DNA from 2 places in the Roseivirga sp. UBA838 genome. Region 1 is predicted to be linked to the other one. Evidence: riboswitches for the same ligand, from Rfam matches in the RefSeq annotation. Region 1 holds a riboswitch; the other holds the start of a gene.
The links. A riboswitch is a leader RNA that binds a small molecule or an ion and turns the genes downstream of it on or off. The one in region 1 is predicted to bind thiamine pyrophosphate.
Positions count from the first base shown of each region.

Region 2: another riboswitch for thiamine pyrophosphate. It lies ahead of B3O12_RS02485 (TonB-dependent receptor); the one in region 1 lies ahead of B3O12_RS00090 (class I SAM-dependent methyltransferase).

Region 1 is NZ_DBHC01000003.1:345-12,259, forward strand. It holds gene B3O12_RS00060 (hypothetical protein) at 1-151, shown strand, start outside; gene B3O12_RS00065 (TolB family protein) at 322-1,212, shown strand; gene B3O12_RS00070 (class I SAM-dependent methyltransferase) at 1,611-2,282, shown strand; gene B3O12_RS00075 (Trm112 family protein) at 2,328-2,600, opposite strand; gene B3O12_RS00080 (thiamine phosphate synthase) at 2,618-3,265, opposite strand; gene B3O12_RS00085 (AIR synthase-related protein) at 3,262-4,329, opposite strand; gene B3O12_RS00090 (class I SAM-dependent methyltransferase) at 4,329-5,054, opposite strand; TPP riboswitch at 5,110-5,212, opposite strand; gene B3O12_RS00095 (GNAT family N-acetyltransferase) at 5,341-5,883, shown strand; gene B3O12_RS00100 (sensor histidine kinase) at 6,009-7,070, shown strand; gene B3O12_RS00105 (response regulator) at 7,074-7,490, shown strand; gene B3O12_RS00110 (Crp/Fnr family transcriptional regulator) at 7,564-8,139, shown strand; gene B3O12_RS00115 (carboxymuconolactone decarboxylase family protein) at 8,196-8,633, shown strand; gene B3O12_RS00120 (DJ-1/PfpI family protein) at 8,639-9,328, shown strand; gene rpmG (50S ribosomal protein L33) at 9,505-9,687, shown strand; gene B3O12_RS00130 (DUF4295 domain-containing protein) at 9,690-9,845, shown strand; gene ftsY (signal recognition particle-docking protein FtsY) at 10,050-11,003, shown strand; gene B3O12_RS00140 (hypothetical protein) at 11,020-11,915, opposite strand, start outside.
Region 2 is NZ_DBHC01000008.1:120,848-132,762, forward strand. It holds gene B3O12_RS02440 (phosphatidylserine decarboxylase family protein) at 1-67, shown strand, start outside; gene B3O12_RS02445 (hypothetical protein) at 165-617, opposite strand; gene B3O12_RS02450 (GAF domain-containing protein) at 629-1,111, opposite strand; gene ribD (bifunctional diaminohydroxyphosphoribosylaminopyrimidine deaminase/5-amino-6-(5-phosphoribosylamino)uracil reductase RibD) at 1,205-2,266, opposite strand; gene prmC (peptide chain release factor N(5)-glutamine methyltransferase) at 2,313-3,113, shown strand; gene B3O12_RS02465 (BlaI/MecI/CopY family transcriptional regulator) at 3,471-3,839, shown strand; gene B3O12_RS02470 (M56 family metallopeptidase) at 3,836-5,587, shown strand; gene B3O12_RS02475 (hypothetical protein) at 5,654-6,301, opposite strand; gene B3O12_RS02480 (ROK family protein) at 6,302-7,300, opposite strand; gene B3O12_RS02485 (TonB-dependent receptor) at 7,595-10,051, opposite strand; TPP riboswitch at 10,102-10,216, opposite strand; gene B3O12_RS02490 (ATP-binding protein) at 10,282-10,791, opposite strand; gene pnuC (nicotinamide riboside transporter PnuC) at 10,788-11,432, opposite strand; gene B3O12_RS02500 (thioredoxin family protein) at 11,444-11,915, shown strand, end outside.

The DNA.
Region 1 (11,915 bases):
AGTAGGCGAAAGTACCTACTTTTCAGGACTGTACGTAGACCACAGCAATACACTCCAGCTCACCAACCCTGGCTTAAAAGCCAAAAATATGATACCCTTCTGTGAATGCTGTACACACACTCTGAATGGAAAAGTGTTTGGCACAGAATAAAAAGCCTTACACTATTTTTTGAGAGGCATGCAGTCCACTCCACCCCAATAATTCATCCATAGAAATCCTAAACAACCACCACTAAACCCACCTACACAACCCTTATAACTAACTGATAACCATTTACATAAAACCAAAAAAGGCAATACAAACCCTCCGTTAGCTGACCTATGAACTATGCTAAAACTACTTCAATTGTTCTGGCCATGCTTATGGTTCTCTCAGCTTGCCAAAACAACCGATCTTCAAAACCTACCTATGTAATCGCGTACTCTTCGGCCGAATCCGGCAATGGAGAAATCTATCTGACCGATGCTGCCGGTCTGGCGAAAATTAAGCTCACCGATCATCCGGAAAATGATGGCTACCCGGCCTGGTCGCCCAGTGGTGAGCAAATTGCCCTATACGCCTACCATGACAACCGAACAACCTGGTCCATACACACCATAAACGCTGATGGCAGCAATAGAAAGCGGCTCACCCATACCAAGGGCATGTGGGACAGCTCCCCTAGCTGGTCGGCAGACGGCAAACAAATAGCTTTTGCCAGAGAGTATCCTGATGAGGCCGGAAATTGGCAGGAGGAAATATGGATAATGAACTCCGATGGCAGCAACCAGCGTCAGGTCATGTTGCTTGAGGGTGGCGGGCCTTATTTTACACCCGACAATAAGCTATTGTTTCACTCCAAAACCGGGCAAAGCGAAATTTGTATGGCCAATGCAGACGGAAGCGATTTAACTCAGCTAACCAGCAATAAAGCCGAAGACTGGCATCCGGAACTTTCGCCCGATGGCCAACAGATTGCCTTTATGTCGGACAGAGATGGAAATCACGAGATCTATATAATGAACATAGACGGCTCCGACCAAAGACGCATCACCCGAAACCCCGCCCGCGATTCCAGCCCCTCATGGTCGGCCGATGGTTCTAAACTTATATTTGCCAGAGAAGATGCCAGTGGCAATTATCACACCTATATGGTGAATAAAGATGGTACCATGGAAAGGAAGCTTATAGACAATGCAGGAACCCCGGTATGGCTCAAACTCAAGCGGTAAACCATTCGCTACATTAAGCTTAATCAGCCCCTCATTTTGGCCTTACTATAACCAGAAAAGTAATCATAAGGAAGAAGACCTGTTTTTATGGTTTCACCGCATTTCAACAATCTCTTTTCGGTAACTTACTTGAATTATTCTGGGCAAATAATATGGATTCAAAGCATCTTGAGGAGATAAAAAATACTAACTATGCTCTTGTTGCTCAACCTGAGAACAATTTCTTCTCGAGATAAAAAGACCTCATGTACACGTAAAAGATGGAGCGACACAACAAAAAACCACATCCTCAAAATCAACAATAACCCAAAAACCTTAGATGTAGAGGTATTTTTCAAACTTCTTGCAACTCTTGCCTAAGAACATGGGTTTATGAGCATAGTAAACCCACCCCAACCATGAGCGCTGTAGAGTTATTCGAAAAACAAAGAGCGGCCGGCTACAACCGGTTTGTTGAAACCTGGATCCCTAATTACAGATACTTTTTGAACCTCTTACCCAAATTATTGCTTCCGCTGAAGGAGCAAAAACTACTGGTGGTAGGTTGTGGCACCGGCAACGAAATTGAGCCTTTGGTTTCGGTTCATAAGAACTGGGATATTACAGGCATAGACCCTTCTCCGGAAATGATTGATCAGGCTCGCCAGAAGTTGCAGCCCTACTCCAACGTAAAGCTCATTGAGGGAGTAGTGCAAAACCTCAAAGACAGCGAACGGTATGGTGCCTCCACCCTGCTGCTGGTACTGCACTTTCTAAAAGATGATGGTAGCAAGCTGGAGCTGTTGCAGCAAATTGCTCAACGGTTGACCCCGGGAGCTCCTTTAATTCTTTTAGACATTACTGGCGACAGTCAACAAATAGAAGGAAACCTAAACGTTTTGCGTGCCATGATTCCTGAAGACGTGACTACGGAAGAAATTGAGCAGCGAATCAACCGAATTGCCAACGAACTCCACCATGTTTCCGAACCGCGGCTAAGTGAGTTACTTGTTCAGGCAGGGTTTACCTCTCCGCTACGATTCTTTCAGTCGGCTATTTACATGGGCTGGATGACCACCAAAGCCGGATGAGCTTTCGATTATCCGGACCTTGATTTCGTATGGTGCAAACCGAAGTTATTTAAGCAATGGCCGGTGATTTTCGAGCAAAAATGTTCCGTCTTCCTCTTTGCCCACATCAATACCCCACCGCTCCATCATAGGCGCTTCGAGGGCCTTCTGACGATACTCATCCGGGGTCATTATGGGAATGCTATAAATAATGGGGTAATAACGCTTGCAAGTTGGGCATACCATTAGCCCCTCCAGTACTTCGCCCGTTTCATCTTCATTGTATATATCTATGTGCAAATCGCTTTTATCAATAGGACAGCACAGTTTTTTAAGCATTGATTTTTGCATGGTTGCTAATTCTTTTTTATTGCTTTCAATTTATGGAGTAACGCTCTGTAGACACCAATTTGTCCGGCAGGATCTTCCGTATTCATAATACCGGAAATAATGGCCACACCATCGAAGGGCAGTTGAGCAAGTTTTTTGAGGTTATCGGGCCGAATGCCCCCGGACAGGAAAATAGGCAGGGAGCTAATGGATCGCGCCATTAGTACCGTTTCCGGCCTCACTATCTCACAGCTGTCTACAGAAGCGGAAGGGAATAAAGCGCAAAAGCTCACATAATCTGCCCCTTCACTTTGCGCCCACCGTATTCTTTCCACATTGTTGCCCACCGTAAATCCTACCAGAAGCCCCTTTAAAGCCTCTTTTATAGCAGGCCAATCTTGCGGTATGGTATCAAAATGCACTCCGGCTGCATTGCACTGCAGCGCAAGTTCCCAGTCTTCATTCATTAAGACAGGCGTACCGTACGGCTCGGCCATGTCTACAACCTCTTTGGCCAATTGTATTTTGTCGCTATGCGTAAACTCCGGGGGCCAATGGTTCCATAGCTGCAACACATCGACACCCGCCCTGAGCGCTTCTTGAAGCTTACTGAACAGCAGATTGCCTTGCATGGCCGGATCGGCCACTAGATAAACACCCTCCAACCGCTTCATTTCCACCCGGCTTTAAGGGCTTTGAAAAAAGCTCCCCAATAAGGGTCTTTACCCTCTACACTAAACTCAGACTGCCTTCCGTCAGCCTCTGTTATTCGATAAACTCCCTGTTGCGGAGTAAACTTTCCCACCACTGCAGACGGAATACCTTCCTGCTCGAGAGCTTTAATAAGTTGCGCTTCGCAGCCGGATTTAACCGCCATGGCCATAGCTCCCGCTCCAATGGAAAGTCTCGGGTCAATCTCAAACAACCGAGCCACTGCATCTACTTCAGGCTTTAGTGGCAAAGCCTCTCCCAGCAGGTCTACACCACACTTGGATGCTCCGGCCATTTCGGCTATTGCCCCCAACACTCCCCCTTCCGTTACATCGTGCATGGCCTGTAGCCCTTTTTGTATTCCCAGGGTTTGAGCGGCCAACCGCGCCTCTTTGAGCACCGAAAGATTCCAAAAATTTGATTCAGCCTGCTGCTGCACCTCCGTGCCGCAATGCCGGCTCACACTTTCAGGAAAGGCCATGGCCAAAATGGCCGTAGAGGAAAGTGCCATGCTTTTAGTGAGTATAATGCTATCGCCAGGCTGCGCACCATTGCTGCTAAGAATCTGGTCGCGGGGAGCTGTAAGAAACATAGTTCCTCCTCCTGCTATGGTAGAGTTTTGTCCTTCAATTTGCCCGGTATGCCCCCCTGTAATGGCCACCCCCATTTGCTCGCAAAGCTCATGGATATGTCGCCAATAGTCCTGAAAGGCTGATAACCCCATGGCTGTAGGCAGGTTAAGGACAAACTGAGCGAACTGCGGAGCATGGCCGGTTGTACTCATATCGTTGGCCAGCAAATGCACAGAAAGCCAGGCCGAGGCTTTTGCCCCCATGGAGGGTATCCACGATAGCGGATCGCTGGAGGTGGCCATAGCCAAACCATTACCCAAGTCTATTATTGCGGTATCTACACCAAACTGTGGCCCTTGAATAACTCGTTGGCTAGCCGCACCGGTATAAGGAAACAGTTCCGACTTGAAAACCTGTTCATCTACCTTTCCACTCTCATCTACGAATGCCGCCATCACACATCATTGAGTTGAACATGAAGACCAAAAAAGTCGCCATAAGGCTGGTGCCACTGCTGCACCGGAAACCACTTGGGCAGCCCGGTAGCCTGCCACTTTATGCTATAATCTCTGTCGAACAATGCTTCATCAATAAGTTCTTTAAGACTGGAAGGCGTGTAGAAATGAGCCGTAACATAGTAGTTGTTTCTGCCAAAAACCTGCTGCACACGCCTCCTCACAAGCTTGGGCGTGTTGCGGTTCATCATACCAAATATGATTCCGTACTTCCCTACCCTAACGGCTTCGCGAATTACTTTCACAGGGTCTTTGTAATACTCAAATGTGGTAACGAAGGCCAGGGCATCGAAACTATGATCTTTGAAGGGCATATGGTGCGAGTCGGCCAACACCAGGTCGCCATCAAAGAGATGCACCCCTTGCCCCAGCATAAATGGTGAAATATCTCCCCCTGTGGCCTCTATACCTATTTCTTTCCACCACCGGGTAAAACGCGTGGTACCACAGCCAAACTCAAGAAGGGTTTTCACCCTTGAATCGCTTTTTATCAGGTTTTCCAGGGTTTTCTTTTGCCACACCTCTTGCCTTTTATAAGGGCCTTCGTAGTACATTTCGTAATGATCGGTGTCATCGCGATTGAAGAACCACTCCTTACGCCCCTGCCAGTTGCGCAACTCACCGGTGGCTACATCGAATTTTTGCTTTTTTTCAATATTACTCATTGATCAACAGTATTGTTGATCGGATGAATGCCTGAAAAACAGAAGGATAATGATAATGGACATCATTACAATTCCCTACGCTGGCATTATCCAGATCAGGTTAGCGGGTATAATCTCAGCCGTGCCGAATTTCCGACACAACACCCCGGTTGTAACATTAACTAATGCAAAGGTATACAGCGGTAGCAGTTTGCAAAACGCTGCTCCTCTTTTCCGGAAAATATTTTATAACAGCCACACCCGGAGAGCTACATTGTATATGGCCAAGCCTGATTATCTTTAGCTCATGACTTTTAGCCTGCAACCCTCTTTGGCCAATGAAAAAGTGCGCCTGGAACCATTACTTCCTTCCGACTTTGACGCTCTTTATGCAGTAGCCTCCGACCCGGAGCTTTGGAAACAACACCCTAACCAAAACCGATGGCAGAAGCCGGTGTTCGAAAACTTTTTTAAGGGAGCCATAGAAAGCAAAGGGGCTTTTAAAATTATAGATAGCCAAACGGGTGATGTTATTGGAAGCACCAGACTATACGATTACAATGCGAAGCAGAACAGCATACTTATAGGCTATACCTTTTTTGCTAAAAACAGGTGGGGAAAGGGATATAACCATGCCACTAAAACCCTGATGCTGGACTACTTATTTGAACATATCAGCCGGGTCGATTTTCACATTGGTGCACAAAACTTTAGATCGCAATCTTCTATTGAAAAACTGGGGGCAAAAAAGATCGATGAACTTGAGGTAGCCTACTATGGTGAAGCGCCCAAACTGAACTTTGTGTACCGAATATTGCGCAACGACTGGCTCAAATGGAGAGAGAATTAACTCCTTAAAAATAGACTCCTGCTCAACGACCCCAGGCAGCTTACAAAACCCTCATTTGTAACTTAGCGCGATTAGTGTCGTAAATCTATTTAATTTTCTATATTTAATAGAAACATAGGTGCAACATGATTACTCAATACAACTTGCAAAGCAGTACCCTGTTGGGGCCCGGAAAGTCTTCAGGACCAACCCGGGAGGTTCAGCTTAGCTTGTTCATGATTCTTGTAGTATTTGCCGTAGATCTTATCATTCCTCTTGGAGTAGCCGTGGGTATATTGTATGTCTGTTCAATGGCAGTCATATTAAGCCAAAAGCCTAAAACACTACTTTATTTCTCTATACTCATCTCAATACTTATTTGGTTAATCCCGCTTATTACCATCAACAACCAAACCACATGGATGGCCTTTGCAAACCGTGGCATTTCTACGCTGGCCATATGGGTTATGTACATTATTGGAATACGGCACTCTCGGTTAAGTTTACAAGTACAAAAGCACAACCGGGAACTGGCCCACAAAAACAAAGAGCTGGAACAGTTTACCTATGTGGCCTCTCACGACCTGCAAGAACCACTGCGCACCGTTACTAACTTCACTAAAATTCTGGTTGAAGACTACGGCACCAAGCTAGACGATACAGGCAAAAAAAGCCTGAAATTCATTAGCGAGTCGGCTACCAGAATGCGACAACTGGTAAAGGACTTACTGGACTACAGCCGAATAGGTCAGGAAAGGCAGCTTACCATGGTAGACTGCCATAGTCTTCTGGTTCATATTCAGAAAGATCTTTCTTCGGTACTGGAATCTACCCACACCACCCTGGTTTTGGGTGAGCTGCCCGAGGTAAGAGGTTACCAAACAGAACTTCGGCTTCTATTTCAAAACCTCATTAGCAATGCTATTAAGTTCAGAAAAAAGGAGGTAGCCCCGCAAATTCAAATTACTGCAAAAGAAGACAACGGATGGGTCTTTGCCATACAAGACAATGGTATTGGTATATCTAAAAAACACCAGGAAAAGATCTTCACCATTTTTCAACGTATTCATTCCAGAGAAGCTTATGAAGGCACCGGCATTGGCCTGGCCCATTGCCGCAAGATAGCTGAGGTGCACAAGGGCAGAATCTGGGTTGAATCTGAGCCTGACCAGGGCAGCACTTTCTATTTTTATTTACCAAAACTATGACCCATGAAGCCCATACTCAACTCTATTTTGCTCATCGATGACAGCGAATCTGACAACTTCTTTCATCAGCGCGTCATCAATCAAATAGGATGCACCAACCATATAGTAGCTGTTGAAAGTGGGCAGGCCGCTTTAGACTACCTCACCTCCAAAGTAGGCGGAGAGCATCCTCAGCCCGATCTTATCTTTCTGGACATTAACATGCCCGGCATGAACGGCTGGGAGTTTATTGAGGAGTATGACAAGCTGGACCCCAAATACAAAGGCAATGTAATTGTAGTAATGCTCACCACCTCTCTAAACCCGGACGACAAACACAGGGCAGAGGATATTGAGAACATAAAAACCTTTATGAGTAAACCCCTAACCAAAGAAATGGTGAACAACCTGCTGCTAAAGCATTTTAAAGACCGGCTTTAGTAGACTTTCAGTTACCTTTACAAAGCCTAAAGCATTAATTTACGGCAGGAGCAACTGCCAAAGCCACTGTTGTATGCAAGACTCCTTATTCCGGCACATCAATAGATTTGTGGGTATTTCTCAAGAAGAGTTCGGCCAGATCTTGGGCTATTTCGATCCCATAACTACAGAAAAGAAAGAGAATTTAACCCACTCAGGCCACCTCTGCGATCACCTCTTTTTTGTAGCAAAAGGATGTGTGCATGCCTTTTTTACCGATCGCCAAGGAGTAGAAAAGACCATTATGTTTGCCATTGAAGATTGGTGGATTACTGATTTTCTGGCCTTTCACCACCAGAAGAATACAGATCTAAGCATTCAGGCTATTGAACCCAGCGAATTATGGCATATCTCTTACGCCAACTACCAACAGCTCCTCCGGGCCCATCCTTTACTGGAAGTATATTTTCGCAACGTATACGAAATTGCCTACGGAGCCTCTGTAGTTCGCACCAAATATGTTTTCGACTATTCGAAAAAGGAAATATTTAATCACTTTAGAAGAGACTTTCCTGAGTTTGTCAATAGGGTGCCTCAGTATATGGTTGCCACCTACCTGGGCCTTACCCCGGAGTATTTAAGCAAAATAAGGGCGGAGAAGCTTTCTTAAACCAGTTCAAGTTTTTTGGTTCGCAGGGCCTATACATTTGCTCAAAACAAAAGCAAATGAACAAGAGAATTCAGATTGAAGAAGTTGAGCCAAAGAGCTATGAAGGCATGTTTGCCCTGGAGAACTATATAAAAAACTGTGGAATTTCCGGCAAAATGGTTCACCTGATTAAAATGCGGGCATCGCAAATTAACGGCTGCGCATTTTGCATAGACATGCACAGCAAAGAGGCTCTTAAAGATGGTGAAACTGCCAGGAGGCTTTTTCTCTTAAATGCCTGGCAAGAAACCACACTTTTTACACCGGAAGAGCGCATTGTGTTGAAAATTACCGAAGAGGTAACCTTAATACATAAAGGAGGCCTAAGCACAGAAACCTATAATGAAGCTGTCGCCACTCTTGGCGAAAACTACCTGGCTCAGGTAATTATGACTGTTGTGGCCATTAATGGCTGGAACAGAATAGCCGTTAGCACTCACAAACCCATCAATTGAGCACTATGAAAAAGACCAGCCTACTCATACTAACTATCTTTTGTGGCCTAATCAGTTGCCAGGATCACAAAAACCTGCCCTCTAAATCTTTCAACAATGAGTTACCCATCATAGGGCTACTCATTTTTGAAGGAGTACTAATGACAGAGGTCACCGCTCCAATGGATGTTTTTTCCAAACCCGATCAAGATGGCACACCGCTGTTCAATGTCGTCACCATTGCCCAAACTCCCGAACCGATAACCACCGAAGAGGGACTAACCATAATACCCGACTATACTTTTGCCACTGCGCCCTCTCTCAACGTGCTCTTTGTGCCCAGTGCCTACGATATGTGGTCTATGGTGCGCAACCAAACACTTCTGGAGTTTATAAGAGCCAAAAATGAAGAAACCACCTACACGGTAAGCAATTGTGCGGGAGCTCAGCTCATAGGAGCGTCTGGCATTGCCAATGGAAAGAAAATAGTAACCTGGATTGGCGGAGGAGAACAATTACAGAAAGACTACCCCAAACTGCTGGTTCAGAACGACAGCCTTGTAACCTATATTGAAGATGGAAAATTTTCATCTTCAAACGGCAATCTGGCCACTTACGTGTCGTCTTTAGAACTTCTGGAAAAAATGACAACGCAAGAACACCGCCATTTTGTAGAGTCCTATTTATACCTAAACCGACTGAAAATGTGGGAGTAAGCAGAATTTCATATATTCGAATTCCATGGCCAAATTAGCAGCCAACATTTGGGTAGTGTGGCAGGGTCATCTACCTGAAAGACAGTGTATTTATTTTAAAGATTTTTTGATTCTTAGGTTTTAATATCAGAATCACTTCCCTATATTTGCAGTCCGAATTTTGAAAGCATAGAGAAATGGCTAAGAAAGGCAATAGAGTTCAGGTGATATTAGAGTGCACAGAGCACAAAGAAAGCGGCATGCCAGGAACATCTAGATACATCACCACCAAGAACAGAAAGAACACAACTGAAAGATTGGAGTTGAAGAAATACAATCCAATTTTGAAGAAACATACCGTTCACAAAGAAATTAAGTAATCATGGCTAAGAAAGTAGTTGCAACCCTAAAGAAAGAAGGTGGTGTAAAATACGCCAAAGTGATCAAAGCAGTAAAATCTCCTAAAACTGGTGCATATACCTTTAAAGAAGAGATGGTTACTGAAGATATGGTTAAATCTGTTTTAGCCGATAAATAAGAAATTGCATTTATCAATTATATTAAAGTCCCGTTAAGGGACTTTTTTGTTTACTATTCTTTTCGTCATTCTGAACCTGCTTTTGTCGGCAAACAAGCTAGTTTCAGAATCTTTGTATACGGGAGAATATATTCCGAAATAATTTCGGGAACGTACTTTAGCTATATAGGCTTATATAAGATAACTTCATCAAACCTTACTGTTATGGCACTATTCGGTTTATTTTCTAAAGAGAAAAAAGAGAAGCTCGATCAGGGACTCGAAAAGACTAAAGAAAGCTTATTTAGTAAGCTCGGTCGTGCCGTAGCCGGAAAATCTAAGGTAGACGATGAAGTACTCGATGAGCTGGAAGAAATACTAATAACCAGCGATGTTGGTGTAGAAACTACCGTAAAGATTATTGAGCGCATTGAAGAACGAGTGGCACGAGACAAGTACATGAACACTACCGAGCTCGATCGCATTTTGCGCGAAGAAATTGCCGAACTGCTAGCCGAAAACAATACCCAGGATCTTGCCGACTTCAAACTACCTGAAGGCCACAAACCACATGTTATTTTGGTGGTAGGTGTGAATGGTGTGGGTAAAACAACCACCATTGGCAAACTAGCCGCTCAATTCAAGAGCAAAGGTAAATCTGTTGTACTGGGTGCTGCCGATACCTTTAGAGCCGCAGCTGTAGACCAGTTAAAGCTTTGGGGCGAAAGAGTGGGCGTACCCGTGGTAGCACACGGCATGAATACTGATCCAAGCGCAGTAGCTTTCGATGCCGTAAAGCAAGGGGTTGAAACCGGTGCCGACCTTGTGATTGTAGACACTGCCGGAAGGCTTCATACCAAGGTAAACCTGATGAACGAGCTGACGAAGATCAAACGCGTGATGCAGAAATTCATCCCTGAAGCTCCTCACGAGATTCTGTTGGTGCTCGATGGCTCTACTGGTCAAAATGCCTTTATTCAGGCCAAAGAATTTACCAAAGCCACCGAAGTTTCTGCTTTGGCCATTACCAAGCTCGATGGCACAGCCAAAGGTGGAGTAGTGATTGGCATCTCAGACCAATTCAAAATCCCTGTGAAGTACATTGGCGTTGGTGAGAAGGTAGAAGATCTACAGGTTTTCAATAAAGCTGAGTTTGTAGACTCTCTTTTTAAGAAATAGACAGATCGATTAGCCTTCAAGGATTAGCCTTTAGCGCTTTCAACACAGACTCAATATTGTATCTAAAAAGGGTCTCCTGCTGATAGGAACCTCCATATAGATATCCATTTTCCTCATCTACAGATAAATTCCAAAGTTTATCAGGGCAGGCCAGCTGAGCTTTTAAGTTTCCTTCCCAATCAAAAATGCGAATAGTGGTAGGGTGAAACTCAGCCCACTTTTCCACAGAAACATCATAATAGAGTGTAAATAAGAAGTCTTTCGTGGCAGCCGTTCCATAATAATAATCCCTGTACTGCCTAGGGACAGATTTCGAGGGTGTAATAATGTCTGAATAGTTGTAAAGAGCATACTTTTCAGGGTCTCGGTAAGACATAATAAATTGTCCATCTCTGTCGAAAATGTCTAACCGATCATAGTAATCCATTGCAACGGCAAAACGAGATTGGTCAGGCTTCATTGAAAGAGAAACACTGTTAAAGTTTGCCCATTTTTTCCATCGTTCCTCATCAAGTATATTATTGACTTTGGGATACTCACCATAGGCTTTAATTTCACCGTTCTTTAACATTACCAAGGGAGCCATATTGGTTCCGTCATAATAACCAGGTTGATGACCTACTAAACCCACTGAGTCAACAACGAAAAGTGCATTCATAAAGTCATATTCGGGTCTATGTGTCACTTTTCTTTCAATTATGGTCTTGCCTTGTTGAAGGCTCTTGGTAATATTGATAAGACTTATCCTAAACCTTGGTGGGTCATTTACCCAAATCAAATAATCTCCATCTCTCTCTAAATATTGACCCCAGTAACTAGCTCCATAGAATGTATCAGGCCCTTCCCTTCCCCGCTCACCTATCTCACCTAAAAACTCAAGATCAGATGAATTGTAAACAGTAAAAACCACCC
Region 2 (11,915 bases), on a different contig from region 1:
TGAAATTAAAGTAACCAATGGTCAGATTACCAAAGGTGGCCAGACGGTTATCGCAGAGCTGAAATAGTTTCTCGTCACCTTATTAACTTCGCTAAATTTTCTGATGACTTGTGGGGCATGGAGTCAGTCATTGTTGGTCAAAAACGGGAGTGAAAGGGGGAAGCTCAGTTCTGTAAAACTGGAACTGTCACAAGCCCATCGAAGTTCAACTTTCGAGGCAGCTCATTTTTCAGTGACATTTTATACTTTCTTCCTCCTTCGGTAACCCAGATCAGTGTATCCGATTCAATTTTCAAAGGATAAATTTCGTCTGACTGATAATAACCTTTGTATTTACCGTCAACAAAGACTATTGATCTGCTCACTCCTTTGCAGCTAATTCCTATGCTGGTGTGTGTTGCGAGTATAATAATATTTTGGTCAACTGAAACGATCTCTTCAATTTTCTGGTCACAGATTTCAGTTTCGGAAAACAGCACCTCAGGCTGCCCTTTATTGAGGTCATTAATTAACTTTTGGGTTAATGGAGAGAGTTTGGCTTCAATTTTAGCCTCTTGAGAACAACTCAATGAAAAAAGAGAACAAAAAAGAATAACCGATAGGATAGCACTTCTCATTGAAACAAACGTTAAAAAAGCTCTTCAACTATTCTCATGAGTTGCTCCAGATACTTCTGGTCTACCGAATCGAAATCGTTCAGTTGGTCAGAGTCTACATCAAGAATCAAAGCTACTTCTCCATTCTTAAAAGCCGGGAGCACAATTTCAGACTTAGAGTCTGAGCTACAGGCAATGTGCCCCGGAAACTCATCGACATTGGGTACCAAAACCGTTTCGGCCTTGGCCCAGCTAGTTCCGCACACCCCTTTTCCTTTTCTAATTCGGGTGCAAGCAATTGGCCCCTGAAAAGGCCCCAAAACCAGCTCATTGTCTTTCACCAAATAGAAGCCTACCCAAAAGAAACCCATGCCATATTTAAGTGCAGAAGCTATATTGGCCAAGTTGGCTGTAAGATCGGGTTCACCGGTTACAAGGGCTTTTATTTGCGGTATAAGCGTTTGGTATTTTTCTTCTTTCGTTGCGGTGTTATCGATAATAAGCTCTTCTGCCATGGTATTTAAAATTGAATGCAAAGGTAACTGAGAGAATGGAATTTCGGTTCAGAATTAAGGTTCAATGCTGGAAAAGTTCAGTCGGGCGTCAGTTTATCGATTCCGGTAAACCTTCAATTCATCGCCTGTTATATTGGATTCTGCAATAGGCCGACCGGAGAATCTGGGAGCCTCAATGCCTGTTCCAAAGTTCATACCTGATGTAAAAACCCTGGCTTCATCCCATAAATCGGCATTTATGAAGGCATTTAAAACAGCTGCTCCCCCTTCCACAATAACCGACTGTATTTTTCGCTCACCCAGGTCTTGAAGTAGGGATTCCAGAAATTGCTCCTCATCTAACTTTATCCATTCTATATTCTCTTTGTTGCCAGTCTTTTGACAGTTATAAATGAGAGTAGGAATGGAGCTATCAAAAAGTTGAAGTGCATTATCCAGCCTCAGTTTCCGATCAATGACAATCCGTATGGGGTTGGCCCCCACCCAACTTCTCACATTTAGGTTTGGGTTGTCATACAAAGCTGTTCCCGGGCCCACCAGAATGGCATCTTCCTCGGCTCTCCACTGGTGTACAAGGCTACGGGAATATGTGTTGCTAATCCACTTCGAATCGTAATTCTGACGAGCAATGTAACCATCGCCTGTCTGAGCCCACTTGAGTATAACATATGGTCGGTTTTTCTCTATGAGTGTAAAAAACCTAATGTTTTGTTCCCACGCCTCACTTTGCAGGCAGCCGGTTTCTACCTGAATTCCGGCAGCTTTCATTCTGTCAATGCCTTGTCCGCCTACGAGTGGGTTAGAATCAACAACGGCAATTACAACCCGCTTCACTTTCATACTGATAAGCAGATCGGCACATGGTGGTGTTTTACCATGGTGGGCGCAAGGTTCCAGGGTAACGTAGCACGTAGATTCAGGCAAAAGGCTTTTATCGGCCAATGAGTTAATGGCATTCACTTCAGCATGGGCCTCACCATACTTTCTGTGCCATCCTTCACCAATAATCTTGGCGTTATGGGTAATTACGCACCCCACCATAGGGTTGGGACTCACCCTTCCACGGCCATAAGCGGCCAGGTCAAGTGCCCGTTGCATAAAGCGAATATCGTCTGCACTAAAGTGGGAAGTGATATTTGCTTTACTTTGTATCATGTCTCAAAAGCCTGCGAAGGAATTGTTGCGCCAAGTTATTAATGAATTGGCAAACTTATACGAGGAGCGCGAGCTTACCTCATTGGCTCGGCATTATTTGCACGATCGCTTTCATGTAGATAGCATTAAACTGGCTCTGAACAGCCCGGTGCATTTCGATGAAAAACTGATGTCACACGACCTGAAACTACTCCGGGCAGCAACTCCCCTACAACACGTAGTTGGCTTTGGGGTGTTTTATGGGCGTAGGTTTAAGTGTGGCCCTGAAGCGCTGATTCCCCGACCTGAAACAGAAGAATTGGTGAGCTGGGTGATTCAGGGAATTGGAGAACTGAAAGATTCACAGGTGCGTGTTTTGGATATTGGAACCGGAACCGGGTGTATTCCAATAACACTGGCGCTTGAGCGGAAAGGCTTGAAGGTGGAAGGTCTTGATATTTCTAGTGAAGCTTTGGCTCTCGCACAAAAAAATGCTGAACAGCTAAAAGCCGATGTAACTTTTAGCCGGTTGGATATACTACAAGAAAACCTGATTGGCCGGTACCATGTAATTGTGAGCAACCCTCCGTATATACCCGAATCGGACAAAGCCCAAATGCACAGCAACGTTCTAGATTATGAGCCCGGCCTGGCTTTGTTTGTACCCAACAACGACCCTTTGTTGTTCTACAGAGTAATTGCACAAAAGGCTATGCCTGCACTTTTAGAAGGTGGAAGCCTTTATTTTGAAATACATGAAACCTACGGACATGAGGTGATGAAGCTACTTGAGAGTGAGGGATACCAAAATGTGAGTCTCAAGCAAGATATGCAAGGCAAAGACAGAATGATAAGAGCTCGTATTTAGATTTCTGATATGGGAATCTAGAAAGCCTAGAATCAATAATACCTCGATTTAAAATGGCTCCTTTTCATAAACCCTGGTCCACCTTTTTCAGTTGAGCAATCATTACAACATAGTCATCTTTGCCTGCTGCTGCGTGGAGCGTGAGAGCATACAAAGTATAATGGTTTAAAGAAAATTGGTGGTTCGTATGTGTTTTAGTGAGGGAACTACCAAAAGTTAGTCATATAACTTTACAGCCCCAATAACACCAACCCTCTGCAATCCAGACGCTGTCTATAGGTACCTATCTCTACTATTTTTTTCGAAGACCTACTATTTAAATAGTAATTCTACTATATTTATAGTAGATTAAGAATTATGAAAGAACTAACTAAAGCCGAAGAGCGCATAATGCAAATAGTATGGCGTCTTGAAAAGGCCTTCACCCGTGAAATATTGGAGGAGTTTAAGAAAGATGCTCCGAGTTATACTACAATAGCTACGGTACTTTCTGTGCTCGAACAAAAGGGCTTTGTTGCTCACGAAATGATGGGCAACAGCAAAAGGTATTATCCGCTCATCAGTAAATCCAAATATTCAGACTTTGCCATGAGCAACGTAATGAGCAAGTACTTTGAAGGTTCGCTCACCCGCCTTGTTTCATTCTTTGCCGATCGCAAGAAAATGGACATTGACGAGCTAGATGAAATCATTAAGATTCTGGAAAGCAAAAAGGAGGCAGAATGATTGATGCAGTGTTTTATTGGAGCTTAAAGGTCAGTATTATTCTAAGCATACTCTTTTTGGCCTACCTCATGTTGTTTCGGAATAACACGCAATTTCAATGGAGGAGAATACTCGTTTTGGGTATTCTCATACTGAGTGCCATTGCTCCCTACCTTTCATATAAGGTTACTGAAGAAGAACCTATTATTGTGCATGAGGCTCTTGCCCTTAAAACCAAGCTTGAAAATACTGCCACAAGCCTTCGCCCCTCACAATCCATCTCAAAAAACACAGATTCTAAAACAGTAAGGGCCAATCCTTCAATTTTTACCAGGCAAAGCTTCATAACCATTTACTCCATTGGTTTAGCCCTGTTTGCCTTGTTGCTGATTATAGAAATCCTCAGGCTCTTTATCTGGAAACTCATGTCGGGTAGAGATGTTATCCTTGGAAATAACATTTTAAGACATCCCTCTGTTAAAGCACCATTTTCTTACTGGAGTTGGATTTTTATACCGCAATTTAAGAATTACCCAGCCTCTACCTGGCACATCATACACCAACACGAAAAGGTACATATTCAACAAAAGCACAGTATAGACCTTATGTTTATGAGAGTCTTTCAGGCGCTACTTTGGTATAATCCGGTGGTATACTGGGTTCTCAGAGAATTAAAAACCTTACACGAAGCTCAGGTTGACCATAGGGTGCTAAAGAGTGTGCCTCTTGAGTCTTATGCCGAAACTCTTCTGAAAGTGACACTGCCCGGTTTCGAAGGTGGCGTATCCCATTCATTTGCGCGAATTTCCAGCCTATCTAAACGGATAAAACTTATGAAAACACACAAAACAACCATTCGAAAAACCATTCTGCTAAGTCTTGTTTACGGCCTCCTAGCCTTTGGGTGCCTCACCTGGACTTCTCTTTGGTCTCAAGAAAAGCAAACATCTTTTGAGTTCGATGTTTCTGCAGATACAAGTGCTTCTAAACAAACTAATATCTCAAACTCAAGCCTTCTGGCCAGTCTCTTCGAGTCGGGCTGGATTAACAAACTAACCACTGCTCACGAACGGGTCTTCCTCCTACTCAAATCGGAAAACCCAGACAAAAAAATTGCTTACCGATATTTTAAAGAAAATAACTTCCACCCTTACTTCGAATCATTTAAGCCCGGCTATAATCCCCTTTTCGTGGCTAAGCTTAATGAAGCTCAACAATCAGAACTAATTGGACTCCTGTTAGCAGATACTACCGGAATTACGTTTAACTCTGATAGAACTATCATAAACAAATGGACCTACTCCGATCTTTTTACAGAAAAACAGTTAAAAGACCAAATACTGCCAAACACCAAATACCTGATGATTTATGAGTCAACCCCCGTTTCATTAGAGTATGATGAAAGCAGTATTTTCTCTCCCGAAGAGGTGGATGTGCTACCCCAGGTAATGGGCGGTCTTGAAAACCTGGCTAAAACCATTGCTTTAGAAATTAAACTACCCGAAGGAATCGACCGCTCCAGGCTTCCGAAAACCATCGACTTTGAATTTGTTGTGCAGGGAGGCCAATCTATTTCGCACCTCAACCTGCTGACCGAAATGGCCGGATCAGACAAACGAAACAGGGCCTACTATCTTTTCTTCGGACAGGTTCACGACACTCTGAGAAGTAAGATTGCTTCACTTTATCCCTGGAAACGGGGAGTTAAAGACGGTAAAGAAGTATTGGTTCGGATGAAAATTTCTATTCCTACACGGTACATGATGTAGGATGTTTTGTTTAGTTAAGATTGAAGGGTGCGGCTTATATAGCAGGCACCCTTTGCTATTTCTCTTCTAAAGATACAAATCCGTCTTTATACTTTCAATCAACCAAAAAGGCCTTTGGTTAGACTCTACTCTCGCCTTACCATTTGTAGCACATGTAAGCTCAAAAGGTTCCAGATACATCTCGTTTTCCAGATTCTGATAAAAACCTTCGGTTTTAAAGAAAGTACCTTCTACCACAGGATGTACAGCAACTACATCGCCAATATTGAGCCACTTTTGAAACACTCCACGACTGGAATAAACCCACTTCTGATCATTATAATAAAGTACCGAATCGAACGTATCGGCATACAGTCGAATGGTATCCAGACAAGAACTATTAAAAGCATTGGCCAGCACATTTACCGCATTGTGTCCTAAATCTTTGAGGGCTATAAAAGCAGAAATCAGCAAATCGGCCGAATCGAAAACCAAAAGCTGCAATGGTGACTGGGCTTTGAGAGAAGGCCGTAGTTCTTCTACCTCATTGGGCCTGGCAATTACGGTATCTATTTTCACTCCCCACTTAAGCACAGCCCTTACTGCGTTGGACGTCACCACTACTTTGGGCGACCATTCCAGCAACAATTCAACAAACTCGAAACGCAAGGCTGAAGCATCATCGATCAGCAGCGCGGGTTCTTGCTCATCTCTAACTATGTGGTGAGAAGACATTTATACGACTCTGGCTTGTTGGGGCACACGAATACCTTCGTTGTGAGCAATTTCGCTCCATACCAACGCACTGGCTCCCAACACCGCGGCATTCTTATCCATCAGGTCGGACAACCTAATTTCAATCTTACCCTTGTAGCCAGGATACAGATATTCGTTAAACGATTTTTTGGTAGCCTCAATGAGTATATCGCCTGCCTTGGCTAAGCCTCCAAAAAGGAAAATGGCTTCGGGGCTGGTAACAGCCGCAGCATCGGCCAGCTTCAGCCCCAGTATATCACTGGTATATTCGTAGGCTTCAAGGGCTATAGGATCACCCTCCAGTGCCATTTCCGTAATCTTTTTCGCAGTTAACGACTCGTATGTATATGAACGAAGAGGCGTTTCTACATTGTTGGTAGCCAACAACTTAAACACGGTCCGTTTAATACCGGAAGCCGAGGCGTAGGTTTCTAAACACCCTCGTTTTCCGCAATTACACTCTCTCCCATCTGGATACACGTTGGTATGACCCAATTCACCCGCCAGGCCATCATGGCCATAAATGAGTTTACCCCGGGTTACTAATCCGGATCCCAGCCCAGTCCCCAGAGTTATCACAATAAAGTCGTTCATGTCTTTCGCTCCACCAAACACCTTTTCGCCTATGGCGGCCGCATTGGCATCGTTGGTAAGCACCATGGGCAGGTCAAAGTACTCGCGAAACATCTCTATAAAGGGAACAATGCCCTTCCAGTGAAGATTGGGAGCGTATTCTATGGTACCTTTATAATAATTGCCATTGGGCGCCCCTATTCCTATCCCCATAATTTCTATGGGCTCATTCAGCTTATCCAGGTTTTCCTGAATAGCCTGGCTCAAGGCATCGAGGAAAGGCTTAATTTCCTTGTGGGTATATGTTGGAATGGACCCTTCCATCAGGATATTACCCTCCACATCGCTCAGGCCAAACTTGGTAAAAGTTCCGCCAATATCTATTCCAATGGCTGTCTCTCTCATGACATCACTTTTTCATACCAATCACTACATATTGCGAATTAAGCCAAATTAATGCGTTCGCAAATGCGATGATTTAAAATTAGTACAATATGCAGATTCGCTGTTGATAAGCAGGAAAGGCCGAATGAGTTTTTAGGTAAACGATTGCATAAAAATAATTGGCCCTTACAGAGCTCCGGCACGTCATCAGGCTATCAGCTATCGGCATACTTTGAAACCCTTCGGTTGGCAAAAAAATTCCGGTGACAGTAACCGCTTTCGGGCTACCATCACCGGAAATACAATAGGCTGGACTTAGAAATTAAACCCTACAGAAAAAAGGAAGTTTGTACCAGCCTGTGGGTAGTAATAGTTTTCTCTTACCTCATAGTCAAGACCACCATAATAACCAAAGGTATAGCCATTGGACTCATACTCTACATTGAAAATGTTATTCACTAGCAGGCTTAGATCTATCTGGCGGATGAAGCGAGTAGCCAAGGTGTAGTTGAAGCGAACATCGTTGACAAAAAACGCATCGATTTTACGATTCTCATTAGAGGTATTGTCAAGATACTGATCGCCCACATACTTAGACAACAGACTAACTTCGAACGACTGCGCTGGAGTGAACGTAAGCTGTGCGCCCGCAATAACATTTGGCGAAAAGCTAATGTCGGTATCGTTAAACTGAGTTCTTACCTCATTGAACTCATCGAAGGCCGGCCCGTAGTCATAAATAATTTCTTCGAAGGCCTTAATTTTATTTCGGCTGAGCGTAAGGTTGGCCTGCCACTTGAACCACTCGGCAACTTGCATGCCTCCGGCCAGTTCTACCCCCATGCGGTAGCTGTCCGGCACATTGGTGCGAATACCCGCCCCCACATCGTTCACATCGCCAGTTAGTACAAGCTGGTTCTTGTAATCCATCAAATAATAGTTAACCTCAAAAGCTGCCTTAGCCGTTCTTTTTCTAAAGCCAAACTCTATGTTGTTGAGGGTTTCGTGAGATGGAGCCGTGCCTGGCACAGCATCAATAATATCTGATCGGTTAGGCTCTTTATTACCAACAGCAAAAGAACCATACAGAGCGGTCTGTTCACTTAAGTTGTAGGTAAGACCAAACTTGGGGTTAAAGAAGGTGTAGTTATGGTCGAAGTCTATAGTGCGCAAATCATTATCGGTCCCCTTTCCTCTGTAATGCACCGTTCTTATTTGTGCATCGGCAAACAAGTTGAGTTGTTCAGTAGCCTGCAAGTTTACCTTTAAATAGGTGTTGAAATCTGTTTTATCAGAGCGGCTCTCATACCAGCGATGGCGTATGTCTCCGTTGCTGGCATAGCGCGCCCATATTACTTCGCCAAAATGCAAACCATCATATTCGTTAAATGCTCCACCCAAGGTGGCTTGCACCTTAGAGGCCTCATAGTTCAGGTCGTAGGTAATTCCATAAAAATCATTGTCGAGCCACCTTCTTCTAATCAGATCTGTGGAGCTAATGGTAGAATTACCTACGGTTACTTCTTGCAAGCCATAATCTACCAGATCTTCATCGTCTTTGAACTCCTCAAAAAAACCGGCTCCCCGGGTGTAGTGCAATGCAGTGTTCAGGTTCCAACCTTCGGCCAGATTTTGGCTAAAATGAAGCTGATAATGATCTTGCCCGTAATCGTCTACCTGATTATCGTATAGGTAATAGTTGAATGTTCTACCTGAGTTTCTAAGGTTGGCGGCCTGTTGAGCGTTGTAGCCATTGTTGTCAATAACCTCTTCTATGCCTGCGGCATCGTTTCTCAACCTAGCCTCGGGAGTTCCCCACCAGCTCTGATAGGTTTTCTCATTTCCGGCAAAATGAATTAACTGAAGACTGGTTTTTTTACCGAAATAGCCTCCGGAAACATAGTAAGACTCAAGGTCTGAAGAGGCCCGGTCGATATAGCCATCTGATGCTATACGAGACAATCTCCCTTCAAATGCCCAGTTATTGGCCAATAGTCCGGTTGAGTAAATGGCATTGTATTTTTGCGTATTGTAAGAACCCACGCTGGTGTTTACCTGAGCTTTCGGTACAGAGCTCACTCCATTGGTCAAAAGGTTAATGGATGCGCCAAAAGCTCCGGCTCCGTTGGTCGATGTGCCCACTCCTCTTTGTACTTGTATGGAAGAGGTTGAAGATGCAAAATCGGGCATATTTACCCAATAAACTCCCTGCGATTCTGAGTCGTTTACAGGAATTCCGTTGATGGTAACGTTGATTCGTGTGGGGTCACTTCCTCTCACACGAATGCCTGTATAACCAACACCCGCCCCGGCATCGGAAGTAACTACTACTGAGGGAGTCCAGTTAAGCAAGAAAGGCAAGTCTTGCCCAAGGTTTTGCTTTTCAATTTCCTCAGCTGATACATTGGTAAAGGTGGTAGGCGTTTTTTCATTGGCCCTGGTGCCGGTAACAATTACATCTTGCAACTGTCGGGTGTCTGGCACTAACTCCAACAGAAGCTCTACCGTTCCGTTGACAGTTACTTTTTGCGACAGCTTCACATAACCAATCATAGATACCATGAGTGTGTAATTACCCGATGCAACATTGGGCAACTCAAATTCTCCACTCACATTGGTTACGGTACCCTGCTGTGACGGACTGAGCATAACACCGGCTCCAAAAACAGCTTCTCCCGTGGTGCTGTCTACCACTTTTCCTTTGATGTTGCTTTGAGCATACATCTGTGTGAACATCAGCATTAGAACCGATGCCACGAACAACTTTTTCATTGAATTGATTTTTAATGGTTCAACAATGGCGGCTAGGGGAAGCCAACCTAAAACGTTAGACCACCACGTCCCTGCGTCAGCATTACCTGCATCAGGTTCTATGGGTATAATCTCAGCCTGTATTTCATCCCGAATGAACGGGAAAAGGCACCCCTATTACTGGGCGCAAAAGTAAACTTAGTTTATCAAAAACGAAAAACTATTTTACCCTGACGCAAGCACTGGTTGTGCTATAGGATAGAATTTATTTTTTGAATGGCTGTTTCCAGCCTTTTTTGAAAAGAACCTTGCACTACCTCATATGCTACCCCATACTCTTTCAAGGCCTTTTCATACAAATCGAAAAGCTCAGGACGATTTTCGGGGCTTTCCCGTAGCGGATCCTCTTCATAGGGCACATCGTAGTAGGTGAGCAGGTAATAAGAGGCCTGATTCATGGATAGTTGCTGCAATATCCAAGGGTCGCAATGGCCATATTTAAACTCGCTCCAAATTTTAATAACAAACAGGTCGGTATCTAAAAACAGTAAGTCTTTTACCTGCTTTCTATACTTCCTTTCTTCACGCAACTGTCCTTCAGCAATTGCAATAAGGTCGTTTTGTATATAAGGTCTGTTAAGGTTGGTTAGAAATTCTCTTGAATATTCCGGCACCCAAAGGGTTTTATAGTGTGCGGCCAAAGCTTCAGTAAGAGTAGTTTTTCCTGTACTTTCCGGCCCCACTACGGCAATTGTAATCATTCGCTAATCGGGTTGAGGTGCATACTCTTTTTCCATGCCAGGTAACCGGCCACCGCCATTGAAATATACACCAGATATAAAACAGAGTAGAAATAAAGTTCTTTGTAAAAGTAGATGCCCGTAGCCAGTACGTCTATGGCAAACCAGTAGTACCAGTTGTCCAGTTTTTTTCTGGCCGTAAGCCACATGGCCGTTACGCTCAACATAGAAGTGGCACTATCCCAGTAAGGCAAGCTTGGTGCATCAATTCCTTCGAACCACACCGGCAGCTGCATTAAAAACTGGGCAAAGAGGTAAATAAATAGACCTGAAACAGCGAGGTATGTGAGACCCGAACCAAGCGAAAGTCGGGTAACAGGCAGGGCTTCTTGTTTCTTTTCCTTACCCTTAATCCAGTGTATCCAACCATAGACATTCAGCACCAAAAAGAAAATATGTAGCAACAAGTCGCCATATAATCGCGACTCATAAAAGACAAACAAGGAAATAATGGTGTAGATAATCCCGAACGGCCAGGTCCATATATTCTCCTTAATAAGGTAAACTACGGCCAGAATTCCGGAAACAAAAGCAATGAGGCCCCAAAAGTCAAAAGCTTGAACATTGGCGACAATATCCTGCCAAATCTCGTTTAGGTGCATGGCCCAAAGATATGATTAATTGGTATATTTCGTTGGTTGAAAAAACAAACATGGAAATGCTCAAAGCAATACTGGCCCTGATAGTGATAATGGTAATATTCCCAACGTTTATCACCGCACAAGAAAAAGAATACAATGTAGAGACCGAAAGCGTATCTGAATATGTAGATAAGATTTTGAACGGGCCTATAACCAAAGAAGGCCTGAGCAAAATGCCATACAAAATATGGTTCAACACCAATTACAAAACGTATCTGGTCGATACAGAAACCCTTAAAGACATTAGGAAGAAAAACCTCAAAGGGCTGCGTATTCTGGCTTTTATGGGCACCTGGTGTCATGATAGCAACCGCGAAATACCAAGACTCATTAGAGTTTGTGAAGAATTGGGCATAGCCGACCAGCTGGAATTGTATGGGGTAGATGTAAATAAAAAAAGCCGCTTAGAGAAAGAAAAGAACTGGGACATTAGAAAAACTCCGA